3 regions of the Aeromonas sp. TS_SC_11 genome follow, and region 2 is predicted to be linked to each of the others. Evidence: riboswitches for the same ligand, from Rfam matches in the RefSeq annotation. Region 2 holds a riboswitch; each other region holds the start of a gene.
The links. Region 2 has a riboswitch for cyclic di-GMP ahead of AC1P02_RS00460 (glycosyl hydrolase family 18 protein). Riboswitches for the same ligand answer to the same signal wherever they lie in the genome.
Positions count from the first base shown of each region.

Region 1: linked by a shared signal. The riboswitch ahead of AC1P02_RS09860 (glycosyl hydrolase family 18 protein) and the one ahead of AC1P02_RS00460 (glycosyl hydrolase family 18 protein) in region 2 are both predicted to bind cyclic di-GMP.
Region 3: linked by a shared signal. The riboswitch ahead of gbpA (N-acetylglucosamine-binding protein GbpA) and the one ahead of AC1P02_RS00460 (glycosyl hydrolase family 18 protein) in region 2 are both predicted to bind cyclic di-GMP.

Region 1 covers NZ_CM170470.1:2,078,657-2,083,985, forward strand. Annotated here, with positions in the region: gene AC1P02_RS09855 (hybrid sensor histidine kinase/response regulator) at 1-2,281, shown strand, start outside; cyclic di-GMP riboswitch class I at 2,455-2,542, shown strand; gene AC1P02_RS09860 (glycosyl hydrolase family 18 protein) at 2,654-5,266, shown strand.
Region 2 covers NZ_CM170470.1:100,703-106,031, reverse strand. Annotated here, with positions in the region: gene gltX (glutamate--tRNA ligase) at 1-129, shown strand, start outside; tRNA gene AC1P02_RS00490 (tRNA-Ala) at 401-476, shown strand; tRNA gene AC1P02_RS00485 (tRNA-Ala) at 505-580, shown strand; tRNA gene AC1P02_RS00480 (tRNA-Ala) at 645-720, shown strand; tRNA gene AC1P02_RS00475 (tRNA-Ala) at 769-844, shown strand; tRNA gene AC1P02_RS00470 (tRNA-Ala) at 893-968, shown strand; gene AC1P02_RS00465 (ExeM/NucH family extracellular endonuclease) at 1,110-3,254, opposite strand; cyclic di-GMP riboswitch class I at 3,551-3,636, shown strand; gene AC1P02_RS00460 (glycosyl hydrolase family 18 protein) at 3,752-5,329, shown strand, end outside.
Region 3 covers NZ_CM170470.1:406,013-411,341, forward strand. Annotated here, with positions in the region: gene AC1P02_RS01830 (M3 family metallopeptidase) at 1-752, opposite strand, end outside; gene AC1P02_RS01835 (methyl-accepting chemotaxis protein) at 1,033-2,730, shown strand; cyclic di-GMP riboswitch class I at 2,994-3,079, shown strand; partial or broken gene gbpA (N-acetylglucosamine-binding protein GbpA) at 3,146-4,570, shown strand; gene AC1P02_RS01845 (transporter substrate-binding domain-containing protein) at 5,113-5,329, opposite strand, start outside.

The sequences.
Region 1 (5,329 bases), 2.0 Mb from region 2:
CCTGTCGCGCATCGGCTATCTGTCGTTCGGTGCCGTGGCCCAGTTTGCCCCCGCCCTGTTGCTCGGCCTCTACTGGCGGCACGGCAACCGCAAGGGGGTCTATCTTGGCCTCGCACTCGGGGTCAGCCTCTGGTTTGTCACCCTGCTGGCTGAGAGTGGCCTGCTGGCCGGCTCGCCGCTGGAATCCCTGCTGGCGCCACCCGACTGGCCCGCATTTCGCGATCTGAGCCTGGGAGCCTGGTGCATCTTCCTGAGCCTCTTGCTCAACCTGCTCGGCTATGTGGCGGGCTCCCTGCTGTCGCGGGCGGCGGTGAGCGAGCGGCTGCAGGCGGCCAACTTTGTCGGCAAGCCGAGCCGCGATACGGCGGCCCTCTATCAGGCGCGGGTCTCGGTCAAGGAGCTGGAGATGCTGGCAGCCCGCTTCGTCGGCTCGAGCCGGGTCAAGCGGGCCTTCGGTCGTTTCGCCGGCGAGCGGGGCGGCACCCTGGCGCCCCAGATGCAAGCCTCTGCGGAGCTTATCGCCCATACGGAGCGGCTGCTGGCCGGGGTGTTTGGCACCTCGTCTGCCCGGCTGGTGCTGGCCTCGGCCTTGCAAGGGCGCAACATGCAGCTCGAAGAGATCGCCACCATAGTGGACGAGGCCTCCGACGTGTTTCGCTTCAACCGCGGCCTGCTGCAGGGGGCCATAGAGCACATGGGGCAGGGGATTTCCGTGGTGGACAGAGAGCTCAAGCTGGTGGCCTGGAACCGGCGCTACATAGAGCTGTTCCACTACCCGCCCGGCCTCATCCAGATGGGGCGATCCATCGAGGAGATCATCCGTTACAACGCCGAGCAGGGGCTGTGCGGCCCGGGAGATATCGAGGCCCATGTGGCGCGGCGGGTCGCCTTCATGCTGCGCGGCAGCCCCCACATCTCGGCGCGGGAGCGACCCGATGGCCGGGTGATCGAGATGCAGGGCAACCCCATGCCGGCCGGCGGTTTCGTCATGACCTTTACCGACATCACCCCGTTTCGCGACGCCGAGCGGGTGCTGCGGGAAGCCAACGAACACCTGGAGGCGCGGGTGGCCGAGCGTACCCACGAGCTGTCTGAGCTGAACCGCCAGCTGCTGCTGGTGAACCAGCAGGTGGAGCGGGCCAACCACTCCAAGAGCCGCTTCCTGGCGGCGGTGAGCCACGATCTGACCCAGCCCCTCAATGCGGCCAAGCTGTTCACCTCTTCCCTGTTGGAGATGCTGCCGCCCCGGGATGAGACGGCCCGCATCGCCCGTCACATCGACGATGCGCTGGGGGCGACCGAGGATCTCATCACGGATCTGCTCGACATCTCGCGGCTCGAGGCGGGCAAGTTCAAGGCTAAAAAGCTCGATTTCGCCCTGCACGACGTGTTCGACAACCTCAAGGCGGAGTTCGGGGTGCTGGCCCAGGCGGGGGGCATACAGTTCTCGGTGGTGGAGAGCAAGCTGGCCGTGTACAGCGACGTGCGCCTGCTGCGGCGGGTGCTGCAAAACTTCCTCACCAATGCGTTTCGCTACAACCCGGGTGGCCGTGTGCTGCTCGGTTGCCGCCGGCTGGGGGACAAGGTGCGCATCGAGGTGTGGGATAACGGCCCCGGCATCCCGGCCGACAAGCAGGAGGCCATCTTCGACGAGTTCTCCCGCCTCGATCACTCCCGCACCGCCAAGGAGCAGGGGTTGGGGCTGGGGCTCGCGATCGCCCGCGGCATTGCCCTGGTGCTGGGGCACAACCTGACCCTGCGCAGCTGGCCGGGGGCGGGATCCGTGTTTGCCATCACCCTCAATCTGGCGACCCGTCCTGTCGCAACGACGCAGGTGGCGGCGCCCGCCCTGCGGGACAGCCAGCTGGAGGGGATCCGGGTACTCTGCATCGACAACGAGAGCGACATTCTCATCGCCATGCACTCCCTGCTGGGGCGTTGGGGCTGCGAGGTGGTGTGTGCCCAAAGCCAGGCTCAGGCGGAGGATCTCATCGCCGGCGGCTTCCTGCCGCAGCTGGTGCTCTCCGATTACCACCTGGATGACGGCAAGACAGGGTTGCAGGCCCTGCACATGCTGCGCCTCGCCCATGGCAACGACATTGGCGGCATCATCATCAGTGCGGATCGCAAGAGCGAGTTGCAGGCGCAGATCCGTGAACACGGCTACGGCTACATCAGCAAACCGGTCAAACCGCTCAAGTTGCGTGCGCTGATGAACAGCATATTACGGCCTGCCAAACTTGATGATGATCACGAAACAAGTAATTCGTCTGATTTTTAATCTCAGCCCCGAGACGTCAAGATCGGCGCTTTCTTACACAACAAAGCGTCTTTTCTTCTCGTTTGGGGCTATTTTCCGATAAAAAGTGGCTTATTAATAACCTGCCAGGGGTTTGCCCTTCCTCGTTTAACTCCTTATATTCAACCGGCGATTATTTTTTGTCGCAAATCAAGTTGTGCAAAAGGCAAACCGGACGAAAGTCCGGGACGCAAAGCTTCCGGTCTAAGGGTCAGCAGTACCTAAGATAGCGGGGCCACCACAGGTTGTTTCGTCCATGGGCCAAGCCATGGCGCGATGTTGTCTGCGTTACCTGTCTGGTTGGCGTTGCCTTTTTCGTTGTTAATTCCAAGAACGAAATAAGGATATTCAACTATGTTAAGTCCAAAACCCTCAGTACTGGCGTTGTTGGTCGGGGGTCTGTGTGCCTCCTCTGCCTTCGCTGCCGCCCCCGGCAAACCCACCATCGGCTGGGGCGAAACCAAGTTCGCCATCGTCGAAGTCGATCAAGCCGCCACCTCCTACAACAAACTGGTCAAGGTACATGCCGATGGTGCGCCGGTCAGCGTGAGCTGGAACCTCTGGTCCGGTGATGTCGGCCAGACCGCCAAGGTACTGCTCGATGGCCAGGAGGTTTGGTCCGGCGCGGCCTCCGCCGCCGGCACCGCCAACTTCAAGGTGACCAAGGGGGGCCGCTACCAGATGCAGGTGGCCCTGTGCAATGCCGATGGTTGCACTCTCTCCGACAAGAAAGAAATTCTGGTGGCCGACACCGATGGCAGCCATCTGGTGCCGCTCAAGGCACCGCTGCAGGAGAACAACAAACCTTACGCCAACAAATCCGGCAAGGTGGTGGGGGCCTACTATGTGGAGTGGGGTGTCTATGGCCGCAAGTTCACCGTGGACAAGGTCCCGGCCCAGAACCTGACTCACATTCTTTACGGCTTTACCCCCATCTGTGGCGGCAATGGCATCAACGACAGTCTCAAGTCCATCTCCGGCAGTTTCGAGGCGCTGCAACGCTCCTGCGCCGGGCGGGAGGACTTCAAGGTCTCCATCCACGATCCCTGGGCTGCCATCCAGATGGGGCAGGGCAATCTCACCGCCTATGACGAGCCGTACAAGGGCAACTTCGGCAACCTGATGGCGCTCAAGAAGGCCTATCCGGACCTGAAGATTCTCCCCTCCATCGGTGGCTGGACCCTCTCCGACCCCTTCTTCTTCTTTGGTGACAAGACCAAGCGCGACACCTTCGTCGCCTCGGTGAAAGAGTACCTGCAGACCTGGAAATTCTTCGACGGGGTGGACATCGACTGGGAGTTCCCGGGTGGCCAGGGAGCCAACCCGGATCTTGGCAATGCCTCCGATGGCGAGACCTATGTGCTCTTGATGAAGGAGCTGCGCGCCATGCTCGACGAGCTGAGCGCAGAGACGGGCCGCACCTACGAGCTCACTTCCGCCATCAGCGCCGGCGATGACAAGATTGCCAAGGTGGATTATCGCGCCGCCCAGCAATACATGAATCACATCTTCCTGATGAGCTACGACTTCAACGGCGCCTGGACCAACACCGAGCTGGGTCACCAGACCGCCTTGTATGACGCTAGCTGGGATCCCGATACCCGCTACACCACGGACAAGGGGGTGAAGGCACTGCTGGGTCAGGGCGTCGAACCGGGCAAAGTAGTGGTCGGCGCGGCCATGTATGGCCGTGGCTGGACCGGCGTCAGTGGTTATCAGGGCAACAATCCCTTCACCGGCACCGCCACCGGCCCCATAGCGGGCACCGAAGCGGAAGGTATCTGGGAGAAGGGGGTCATCGACTACCGTGGCATCGCCAAGGGCAAGATGGCCGGTGACTGGCAGTACAGCTATGACGAAGTTGCCGAGGCACCCTATGTGTTCAAGGCATCCACCGGTGAGCTCATCACCTTCGATGACGACCGTTCGGTCAAAGCCAAGGGACAGTATGTGCTGGCCAACCAGCTCGGCGGCCTCTTTGCCTGGGAAATCGACGCCGACAACGGCGACATTCTCAACGCCATGCACGAGGGGCTGGGCAACGGGGAAGGCACAACGCCGCCCACCAACAAGCCGCCCGTTGCCAACGCTGGCAATGATCTTGCCGTGACGGGCCCGGCAGAGCTGGTGCTGGACGGTTCCTCCTCCCGCGATCCGGAAGGGGCCGTGCTCGGCTACAGCTGGACTCAGGTATCGGGTCCCAAGGCGACCCTGAGCGATGCCAACCTGGCCAAGGCCAAGGTGAGCGTCGATGCGGTCAGCCAGGACGTGAATCTGGTGTTCGAACTGACGGTGACCGACGATCACAACCTCAGTGCCAAGGATCAGGTTGTAGTGACCAACAAGGCGCCGCAACCCAATCTGCCACCTGTGGTGACGGTGCAGGACAAGGTCTCGGTACAGGCAGGCAAGCAGGTGAGCATCACTGCCAATGCCACCGATCCCAACGGTGACACCCTCAGCTATCAGTGGAGCGTCCCGGCAGGCCTGACGGCCAGCGGTCAGAACAGCAGCACTTTGGTGGTTACCGGTCCCAGCGTGACCGAGGCGACCGGTTACGACCTCAGTGTCACAGTGACCGACGGCGTGCTGGATGCCCAGGGCAAGACCCGTCTCACCGTGACGCCGGTCAGCGGGGGAGGCGAGTGCGGGGCGACCGATCCGGATGCGGCCAACTGGCCGGCCTGGAAAGCCGCGACCACCTACAACGGTGGCGAGAAGGTGAGCCACAACCAGCTGGTGTGGCAGGCCAAGTACTGGACCCAGGGCAATGAACCGAGCCGCAGCGCCGATCAGTGGAAGCTGACAAGCCAGGTGCAGCTGGGCTGGGATGCCGGTGTGGCCTACAACGCCGGTGACCTGACCACCCATAACGGGCGCAAGTGGAAGGCCCAGTACTGGACCCGTGGCAATGAGCCCGGCAAGCACGACGTCTGGCAGGATCTGGGCGCCGCCACCTGTAATTAACTTTTTTGTCAACTAGCCTTTTTGTGAACCAACCGGGGGCATGCTTGGCATGCCCCTTCTCTT
Region 2 (5,329 bases):
GTGGCCGTGACCGGTCTGGGTCAGTCCCCTGGCATCGACGCCGTGATGGCGCTGGTGGGTAAAGAGCGTGTGCTGACTCGCATCGATCGCGCGTTGGCGTATATCGAAGCGCGCATGGCCGCCGAGTAAGTCGCCTGCTGCCGCGACGGGTCGCAGCCGGATAAATTGTTTTCCGCTGACAATAAAGGGCTCCCGCAAGGGAGCCTTTGCTTTTCGCGGTTAACCAGATTTGTGACATAAAACAGCGAGATAGCGGCAAGGTTGCCGGTAAAAACAGCTAACTGCTTGAATTTTGACTAAACGCTCCAGCCGGTGTTATTTTTGGGTTGACAGCAAAGCGGGTGATGCCTATCATGCGCCTCCGTTGCCGGAGATAACTTCGTCAGCACCGAGGTGAGTTGGGGTTATAGCTCAGCTGGGAGAGCGCTTGCATGGCATGCAAGAGGTCCGCGGTTCGATCCCGCGTAGCTCCACCAAATTCTCCTCGAACAATCTGGAATCAAAGGGGTTATAGCTCAGCTGGGAGAGCGCTTGCATGGCATGCAAGAGGTCCGCGGTTCGATCCCGCGTAGCTCCACCAGGTTCCTGATTGAAGATAAAGTACCCAGGGCAGTGCGGTGTGTATCACCCATGCCGACCTTTGTGGGGTTATAGCTCAGCTGGGAGAGCGCTTGCATGGCATGCAAGAGGTCCGCGGTTCGATCCCGCGTAGCTCCACCACTATTTGCGACAGATGGCCGCCAGAACCATTTGTTGAGTACGAAATTCGGGGTTATAGCTCAGCTGGGAGAGCGCTTGCATGGCATGCAAGAGGTCCGCGGTTCGATCCCGCGTAGCTCCACCAATATTTACGACAGATGGCCGCCAGAACCATTTGTCGAGTACAAAATTTGGGGTTATAGCTCAGCTGGGAGAGCGCTTGCATGGCATGCAAGAGGTCCGCGGTTCGATCCCGCGTAGCTCCACCACATTCTTGTGACAAGAAGCCAAAAGGCCACCGTTATCGCGGTGGCCTTTTTGTTTTGGCTCATTTTGTTGGCGTCCGGTCGTCTCCTGTCCGTAAAAAAGCCCGCATCGCAGCGGGCTTTTGGCATGATGGCACAGCCGCATCAGTTGCGGCGACGACGCCAGGCCAGGGGCAGCAGGGCCAGCAACAGGGCGCTCATGGCACCACCACCGCCGTTGCTCTCTTCCTTCAGCTTGAGGTCGACGATGATGGGATCATGGTCGGAGGCGCTGAACGGATTGTCGGACTTGATCATGTCACCGCTGAAATCACGTCCGTACTCGAACAGGTTGCTCTCGAACGAATTGATGTGCCAGTCTGCGACCGCGATTACCTTGCTGGCCAGTGCCGGGTTGGCGAGGGCATAGTCCAGGGTGCCGAGTTCGGCCTCGTAGCTGTAGGAGATAGCCTTCTCCTTGTTGAACCTGACATTCATGTCGATCAGGCCATAGCTCTTGCTCACTTCGCTGCCCGTCTGTTCATAGACTTGCTCGCCGAGGAAGGTCCGGGAGGCGGAGACTATTTTGCGCTGACCTTCGGTCGGCACATAGTCGGTCAGCACCCGGATCGCATCTTCCCTGGCGTAGGAGTTGAGGTCACCCACCAACATGACCATACCCGGCAGCGTGTTCACCGCTTCGCCCAGCACCTTGGCAGCACTGACCCGGAACTCGGTACACTTGCCCTGCAGATCGGCCGGCTCCTTGCCGTCCAGGTTCTCCAGGCAGCCGGATCCCTTGGATTTGAGGTGGTTGACCACCAGGGTCAGCGGCTCCTTGCTGCCCTCGACGGTGAAGCTCTGCACCAGGGAGTCACGCTGGGAGGCCTGTTTCTCGACTCCTTTCGCATCCTGGTATTTCTGTACCGGCAGCGTGATGACGCTGGCATCCCCCTGCGGCGTCAGCTTGGCGGGCCGGTAGATCATGGCCACCATGATGGCGTCGCCGCCGAAGAAGCGCTCGTCGCCAAGCCGCGCCTTGGGCAGGGCCACGAAGGCGTACTGTTTGTCGGCTTCCTTCTGTTGGGCGTTGAGGCTTTGCACCAGATCACTGATGGCGGAGTGGCTGTCAAAGCCGTTGTTCTCCATCTCCATCAGGCCGAGCAGATCGGCATCCATCTCAGTGATGGCGTTGACTATCTTGGCGCGCTGTTTCTGGAAGTCCTCCAGGTTTTTGGCGCCGCGGTTGCAGCCCTTGGCGCTGTCCGCATCCGCCTGATCCTTGCACAGCACATTGAGGGCCCCCCCCACGCTGGAGTGGCTGGTGAAGTAGTTGAGCACGTTGAAGCTGCCGATACGCAAGTCGGTGCCATCGGCACGGGCCGGTGCGCTCTGGCGATCGTTATCGCCGGTGCGCAGCAGATCGCCGGCGGTGATCACCTGATCCTGCGGCACTATCAACCGGTATTCGTTGTAGCTGTAGCCCACCAGCGCATCCAGATTGACCGGGGCATCGCCGATGCGCAGATAACCCTGCTCCGGATCCCAGCCCGGCAGCCAGGGCAGTTTGCCATCGGCGGCCTTGAAGTCAGACTCGAGGAATACCCGGTTGCGGGCGTTGGCCCTGGCCAGCGCCTTGGCTTCCTTGCTGTCGGCATCGTGCAACTGGGTCGGCTTCATCAGCGGTGCCTGGTGGGAGAGCACCAGATTGTTGCGCCGGGCGGCGTAGTCATAGCTGAAGTTGCGGCTTACCTTGAGCGCGCTGTCAGCATCGAGGCGTACCCGCATCCCTTCGTGACGCTCCAGTGCCCGGGCCAGGGTCTCGTTTTCCAGTACCCGCAGCGGCACGGCGGCAGGCACAGAGCCCTGAGCGAGAACCTGCAGACGCGGGGCGCTGCTGTCAACGACCGGCTTGAGCTGGGTGTGGTTGTAGTACTCCTCGACCTTGGCCTCCAGACAGACTTCGGCACCCGGCTTGATGTCCGGGTACTTGCTGGCGAAGTTTTTGTCGTTGAGGTAGACGAAGATGCCATCCGACGTCTGGGGATTGTCATCCCCTTGCAGATCCTGCAGGTAGAAACCCTTGTTGAGACTCTCACCAAGTGCCGTGACCACCGCCTTGACCGTGACGCTCTGGGCACTCTCGAACTTGCCATCGGGGATGAGGGGACTCTTGCCACCAATGCCCTGAATGACGGGGATGGGAGTGAGGGCACTGTCAGCCGGGCAGCTGAAGCTGGCGGCATGGACGGACGGGGACGCGAGCGCAAGCCCCACGGCCAGTGACAGCAGGGTACGTGTTCCTTTCATAACGGTTCCTTTTTTATTTTTTGCCAGTGTTTCCATAGCCTTGGCAGCTTGACCAAGGGCGCGCATTGTCACATTTCTGGCACGTCATACCAGTGAGCCAACGCACATTACCGGGATGCAAATGAGGGCAGTGCTGGTTTTTTTGACCTGACTAACGTTATGAAATTAATGACAAAATCATTAATTCACTGTTCTCGGGAAAGTGTGATCTGGCTTGCATCCACATATTTTTCTTCGAGAATGAAGATTGAGACTCTGCTGGTTGATTCCTATACTCGGCTTGTTCCTCACGGAACCCAGGTAAAGGGCAAACCGGTCGAAATGCCGGGACGCAATGCCTCCGGTCTCCAGATCAGTCGATCCAGATAGCGGGGCTTCCCAGGGTGAAGGTGGTGTTTGTGGCACGTCCATTGCCAGTTGTCTGCTCCCATCACGCCGGTTGCGCTTGTTCTTTGCCCTGGTGACCAATGCCAAGACAAAACAAGGAAGATAACAATATGCAACAGACCTTAAGGCCCAGCAGGCTTGCCATGCTGGTGGCCCTGGCTGCCATGCCCGCTTGGGCACAAGCCGCTTATCCCGCCTATCAGGCCGGCACCGCTTACAAGGCTGGCGATGTGGTCAGCAACGCAGGCGCTCTCTACGAATGCAAAGAATTTCCCTACTCCGGCTGGTGCGGGGCATCCCCCTATCACTATGCCCCCGGTGTGGGTGCTGTCTGGGCTGATGCCTGGAAGCTGTTCAACGACGGCGGCACGACTCCGGGCCTTGGGCTGGCAATCAGTTCGCCCGCTCTTGGTAGCGTTTTCAACGAAGGTGTACCCGTGGCCCTGGCGGTCACCCTGAGCGGCAACAGCAGCGCCCTGGTCAAGGTCGAGTATCTGATCGATGGTCAGCCGGTGGCGGTGAGCAGCGGGGCCCCCTGGTCGGCCAGCTGGGTCGCTACCGGTGTCGGCCCCCATCAACTCAAATCTCGTGGGCTGGACAAGAATGGCACAGTGCTGAGCGAGGCGGATGCCAGCTTCAGCGTCAATGCCGTAGTCGCGCCAGAGGCGCCCGGGGTGAGCATCAGCAGCCCGGCCAATGGCGCCAAGGTAACTCTGGGGCGTAGCGTGGCGGTCAGTGGCAATGTCACCGATGCCAACAATGACGTGGCCAGGGTCGAGCTCTATGTGGATGGCAAGAAAGTCGGTGAAGACGTCAGCGCCCCCTGGCAGGTGAGCTGGACGCCCCAGAGCAAGGGGGCTGCCGCCCTCAAGCTGGTGGCGACCGACAAGGAAAATCTGGTGGGCGAGTCTGCCCAGGTCGATGTGCAGGTGGAAGAGGCGGCGCTGCCGCCCACCGGTGGCAACCTCTCTTGTGACATTCGCCAGATCTATCGCCCGGACGGTTACGAGTGCATGGGGGATGACCACGCCCGCCGGGTGATCGGTTACTTCACCTCCTGGCGCACTGGCAAGAATGGCCTGCCCGCCTACCTGGTGAACGACATCCCTTGGGACAAGCTCACCCATATCAACTACGCCTTCGCGGCTGTGGACGAGCAGAGTCACCAGATCAAGGTGGATGATGCAGCCACCAAGCTGACTTGGGATGGTGTGCCGGGCGCCGAGATGGATCCCGAATTCGCCTATCAGGGCCACTTCAACCTGATCTCCAAGTACAAGAAGCAGTATCCGGACGTGAAGACCCTTATCTCGGTAGGGGGCTGGGCCGATACCCGCGGCTTCTACACCGCCACCACCAAGGGCGACTGCTCGGTCAATACCGCCGGCATCAACGCCTTTGCCGATTCGGCGGTGAGTTTCATCCGCCAGTACGGTTTCGATGGGGTGGATGTGGACTACGAGTACCCCACCTCCATGAAGGATGCAGGCAACCCCAACGACTTCCCGCTCTCCAACCAGTGCCGTGCCAAGCTCTTTGCCAACTACGAGGTGCTGATGAAGACACTGCGGGCGCGGCTCGACAATGCCGGTACCGAGGATGGACGCAAGTACATGCTGACCATTGCCTCACCGGCGTCAGCCTACCTGCTGCGCGGCATGGAGAACTTCCAGGTCACCCAGTATCTG
Region 3 (5,329 bases), 310 kb from region 2:
GGGTCGAGCTGGCGTGTCACGTCGCCGCTGACGAAATAGCGCAGGTTGTGGGGCAGCAGCGCCGCCTCTCCCTTGGCGCTTTTCAGCTCTGCCAGACTCTGCTGCACCCGCTGCTCGGTACGGGCGATAAAATCATCCAGCACGTCAAACAGCTGTTCCGGGCTCATCTGCTCGTTCTTGCGCACCTTGTAATCGAAATAGTCGCGATAACCCATGGCACGGGCGAAGCGGTTGCGGATCGCCACTACCTCGAGAAAACCGTTGTCGACCACCCACTGCTCCAGGGTATGGAACATGGCCAGCGCGCTCTGGCGCACCGCCTCGTTCGGGCTGGCGGCAAGGGAGGTGCTGGCGGCGGGCAGACTGCCGGCGACCTGCTGACCCTGCTCATCCAGCAAGCTGAGTTTCAGCTCCCGGCGACGGGCAAACAGCGCCGCTTCGGCCGCCACCAGCTCGTCCATCAGGGCGGCGGCAGCCGGATCCTCGATGACGTTGCACTCGAAGAAGGCAATCCAGCCCCCCAGACCACGCTTGAGATCCGCCTCTTCGGCCTGGGCCAGCATCTCTCTGAGCTCCGGCAGTCGGGCCGGGTTGGCGCAAAACGCCTTGTAGGCCTGCTCGGCGGCGGTGAAACCTGCCTGATCGTCACTGGTGCCCATGTAGGTGGACCAGAACAGGTCCTCCTTGCACCTGTGTACCTGCAGGTAATCGGCATTGAGCTGATTCAAATAATTCCTGGCAATGGAATGCATAAATTCCCTCTTGTATGGGGCTGACCCGTACGGGTGCCCGCTCCTTTTGGTGAAATGCCAAGCCATTCACATTTTTTGGCAAATGATGCGCCGGGATGCGCACAACCACGCTACCAAAAGCGACGGTTTCTGTCTGCTGGCTATACTGGTTGTCAAAACACTCAATTAGCATTCAGTCACCACAAGTTATTGAAAGTTAATTAAATGTTAATAACGAAATAATCAGGGCCATCGTCATGTCTGGCCACAGCAAGACCCACAGGGAAATCAGGGAGACCTTATGTTCAAGCTTGGTGATATCGCCGTGAGCCGCAAATTGATGTTGCTGCTCTCACTGGCGCTAGTCGGTTTCATCGCACTGCTGCTTATTTCGGCCAGTGCCTTGCATCGCAATCTGATGAGTGAGCGGGAGGCCCGGCTGCAGGCCGTGCTGGATCTCGCCATGAGCCGCATCCAGTCACTCGCCACCACCTTGCCCGCCGCACAGGCTCAGGCAGAAGCCAAGGCCATGCTCAACAGCATGCGCTTCGATGGCGACAACTATCTGTTCGTACTCGATGAAACTCGCCACGTTGTGGTACACCCCGTCAAACCGGAACTGGTTGGCCAGCAGATGGGCCAGAGCGGCACCGAGACAGCCGGGGATCACTGGCAACGCATGGTGGAACTCGGCAAGGGGGGCCAGCATGGCCGCCTTGAATACCAGTGGATCGGACCCTCCGGTGATGCCGCCCAGAAGATGTCGCTGGTCGCCGGCTATCAGCCCTGGGGCTGGATCCTGGGCTCTGGCGTACTGCTGCAGGACATTCAGGCCACCATCTGGTCCCAGTACCAGCTGATGGGCGGCGCCACCCTGCTGGTGATCCTGCTGATGGGGCTGCTGGGGTTTGCCATCAGCCGCTCCATCGTCAATCCCCTGGCCGAGATCAAGCGAGCCATGCAGCAGGTGGCGGCCGGGGATCTGGTGATCAGCATACCGGTACACGGCAAGGATGAAATGGGGGTCGTCGCCGCCTGCACCAACCAGGGGCTCGACGCCATTCGCCACGCCCTGATCGAGGCCAGCCAGGGGGCCCGCAACGTGGCAGATGCCGCCCTGCGGATCGCCTCCTCGGCGGAGGAGACCAATCAGGCGGTCAACAGCCAGCGGGATCAACTCTCCCAGCTCGCCACCGCCATGAATGAGATGAGCGCCACCATTGCCGACGTGGCGGGTCACGCCGAAAATACCGCCCGGGATACCCAGGAAGCCACCAGCGAGGCCGGGCTGGGCAACCGTGACGTGCATGCCAGTGTCAATGGCATACAGGCGCTGGCCACAGAGGTGGAACAGGCCACCCAGCAGGTCAATCAGCTCAAGGAGGGAGTGATGCAGATAAGCGAGGTGACCGCCGTCATCAGCGCCATCTCCGAGCAGACCAACCTGCTGGCCCTCAACGCCGCCATTGAAGCAGCCAGGGCCGGGGAGCAGGGACGCGGCTTTGCCGTGGTCGCTGACGAGGTACGCCAGCTGGCGAGCCGCACCCGCCAGTCCACCGAGGAGATACAGAGCACCATAGCCCAATTGCAGCAGCGGGCAGTGACCGCCGCCAGTGCCATGGATGCCAGCCGCAAGCTGGCGGAGAGCAGCGTCAGCCAGTCCGAAAAGGCAGGGCAGGATCTCTCCCTCATCGTCAACCACATCCAGCATGTGAGCGACATGGCGATCCAGATAGCCACAGCGGCGGAACAGCAGAGCGTGGTGGCCGAGGATATGAACCGCAACGTCAGTGGCATCAATGATTCGGCCCAGGAGATGTCACAATCCGCCACCTATCTGGCGAAAGAGAGCGAGCTGCTGGCAGACCTCTCCCGCAGTCTGGATGAGCGGCTGTCGGTGTTCAAACTGGGCACTGCCATCGATCAGACCCTGGCACAGCGGCTGGCCCCGCTGCATCAGCAATCACATCAGGCCGAACGCCCCCGCGCTCGCCACTGATCCGTCTTGCACTGTCGCAATTCATCCTCTGCCAGCCCGCTGGCAGAGGATTTTTTCATTGATGAAAAATGTCGAATTTTTGCATGTTATCGACATGATGGGCGACATTCAGCCTAGCTTGTCGATTAAATACACCATTAAAAACATAACATTAAGTTTTAGCTCTACTCCGATGAGTCAAGCTGTAAACATTTACACTTAATTAACTAATCAAAATTAGTCATGATGGTAGTGTCGCAAGGTGCGACACCATGACCCTTTATGTAGTCATTTGGCAAACTGGTTGAAAGGCCAGGACGCAAAGCCTCCGGTCTAAAGACATGTCGTCCAGGATAGCGGGGTTGCCACACTCAGGTGTGTATCGGGGAACTCCCCTGCCAACTTGACTGCCCACATCTATCGAACAGAGGAATGTATGGCAGCAAAAATCCAACTCAATCACGTCGCGGCAGCGCTGGCGCTGCTGGCCAGTGGTGGCGTACTCGCCCACGGCTACATCAGCCAGCCCGAGAGCCGTAACTACCTGTGCAACAAAGGTGGCAACAGCCAGTGTGGCGCTGTGCAATGGGAACCCCAGAGCGTGGAAGGCCCCTCCGGCTTCCCGCAATCAGGCCCTCAGGATGGTCAGATTGCCTCGGCGGGCAGCTCCCGCTGGAGTGAGCTGAACGCCCAGACCAGCGATCGCTGGACCAGGCGTGAAGTATAGGCCGGGCCATTCGCCATCAGCTGGACCTTCACCGCCAACCATGTCACCCGCAACTGGCGTTACTACCTCACCAAACAGGACTGGAACCCGAACCAGCCGCTGACCCGTGCCGCCTTCGATCTCACCCCTTTCTGCGTGGTGGATGGCAACATGGTACAGCCGCCCAAGCAGGTCACCCACAACTGCAACCTGCCGGAACGCACCGGTTATCAGCTGATCCTGGGGGTGTGGGAAGTGGGCGATACCAGCAACAGCTTCTACAACCTGATCGATGCCAACTTCAAGGGCGGCACCCAGCCCCCCTTGAGCTGGAGCCAGGGGGGCACCATTTATCCCTCCACCGATCTGGCGGCCGGTGACAAGGCCAGAGCTCTGGTGTTCGACGCCAATGGCGTGCGCCCCGATCTGCAGACCGAGTTGACCATCACCACCACGGAACAAGGCCAGAAGAACAACTGGGCACATGCCCTGGCCAGCAAGATCAATGCGGAGCAGAGCCAGATCCGCGCCGGTCAGCAGAACGCCGACAATCAGTTCAACCCCGTCTACGGCCAGAACCCCGTCTACCTCAAGGCAGGCAGCGCACTGGAACGGGTCGAGATCCAGCTCGAACAGCTGCAACCGCCGGTGGGCAACGACATCAGCGTGAGCGGTCTGGAGAGCGAATACCTGCTCGACGACGGCAAGGTGACCCTCGACTTCACCATCACTGCCCAGGGGGACCTGACTGTCACCAATACCTTGTATGACCATGGTGGTGTGGCCAAGGGCCAGTCTGCCGCCGACATCAAGGACAGCAGCCAGAGCTTCACCATGCCGCTCACCGGGCTCAGCGCGGGTCACCACCAACTGGTGATCGAGGCCAAGCCGAAGGCGGGGGGCGAAGCCCTGCAGCAGACCCTGGACCTGATGCTCAAGGACTCGGCAGGTGGCGGTGACTACCAGTTCACCTTCCCGCAGGGACTGACCTCCTACACGGACGGCACCAAGGTGTTGCAACCCAAGAACGGCAAGGTCTATCAGTGCAAGCCCTTCCCCTACCGAGGCTGGTGCAGCCAGTGGTCGGCCAGCGCCACCCAGTATGAACCGGGTATCGGCACCAACTGGCAGGACGCCTGGATTGCGCTGAACTGAGCCAGTTCTGAAAATCGAGAGCGGACCTGAATGTCTGCCAGCGCCAGCCCGAATAAGCCGGGTATCGGCACCAACTGGCAGGACGCCTGGATTGCGTTGAACTGAGCCAGTTCTGAAAGTCGAGAGCGGACCTTGATTCTGCCAGCGCCAGCCCGAATAAGCCGGGTATCGGCACCAACTGGCAGGATGCCTGGATTGCTCTGAACTGATCCGGCACAGAGTGATAACGCCATAAACAAAACGGGGAGCCAATAGCTCCCCGTTTTACGTACTCTGGCAAGGCTCGTATCGGGTAGTCGATGGCGGGCTTGCCGACCTGACGTCGGCCAGCGCCCGCCCGGATAAGCCGGGTATCGACACCAACTGGCAGGATGCCAGGATTGCGCTTAACGGATACGTACAAGCGCGGCAAATAAAAAAAGCGTCCCCCGAACGGGGACGCCTGAAAGGTCAAACCTTGCGGTTTGCGGACCAACGGAACCAGGACTTCACGCTTCACACACTTCACTTTTCTCAGCACACTTTTCACTCTTTCAACAGGATTACCCCTGCCACTTTCCCCCTTCCACTATCACGTCGTTGGGGTCGGTATCGGCACTCAACTTGTCGCGCACATACTGGTCGTAGAGCTTGAGCAGGTACTTTTCTTCACCCAGCTTGGCGAGGCGGTCATTGACCCAGTCACGCAGCTCGATATTGCCCTTCTTCACCGCTGGCGCTATGGGGTCTTCCGCCCCCAGCTTCTCGGGCAGCACCCGG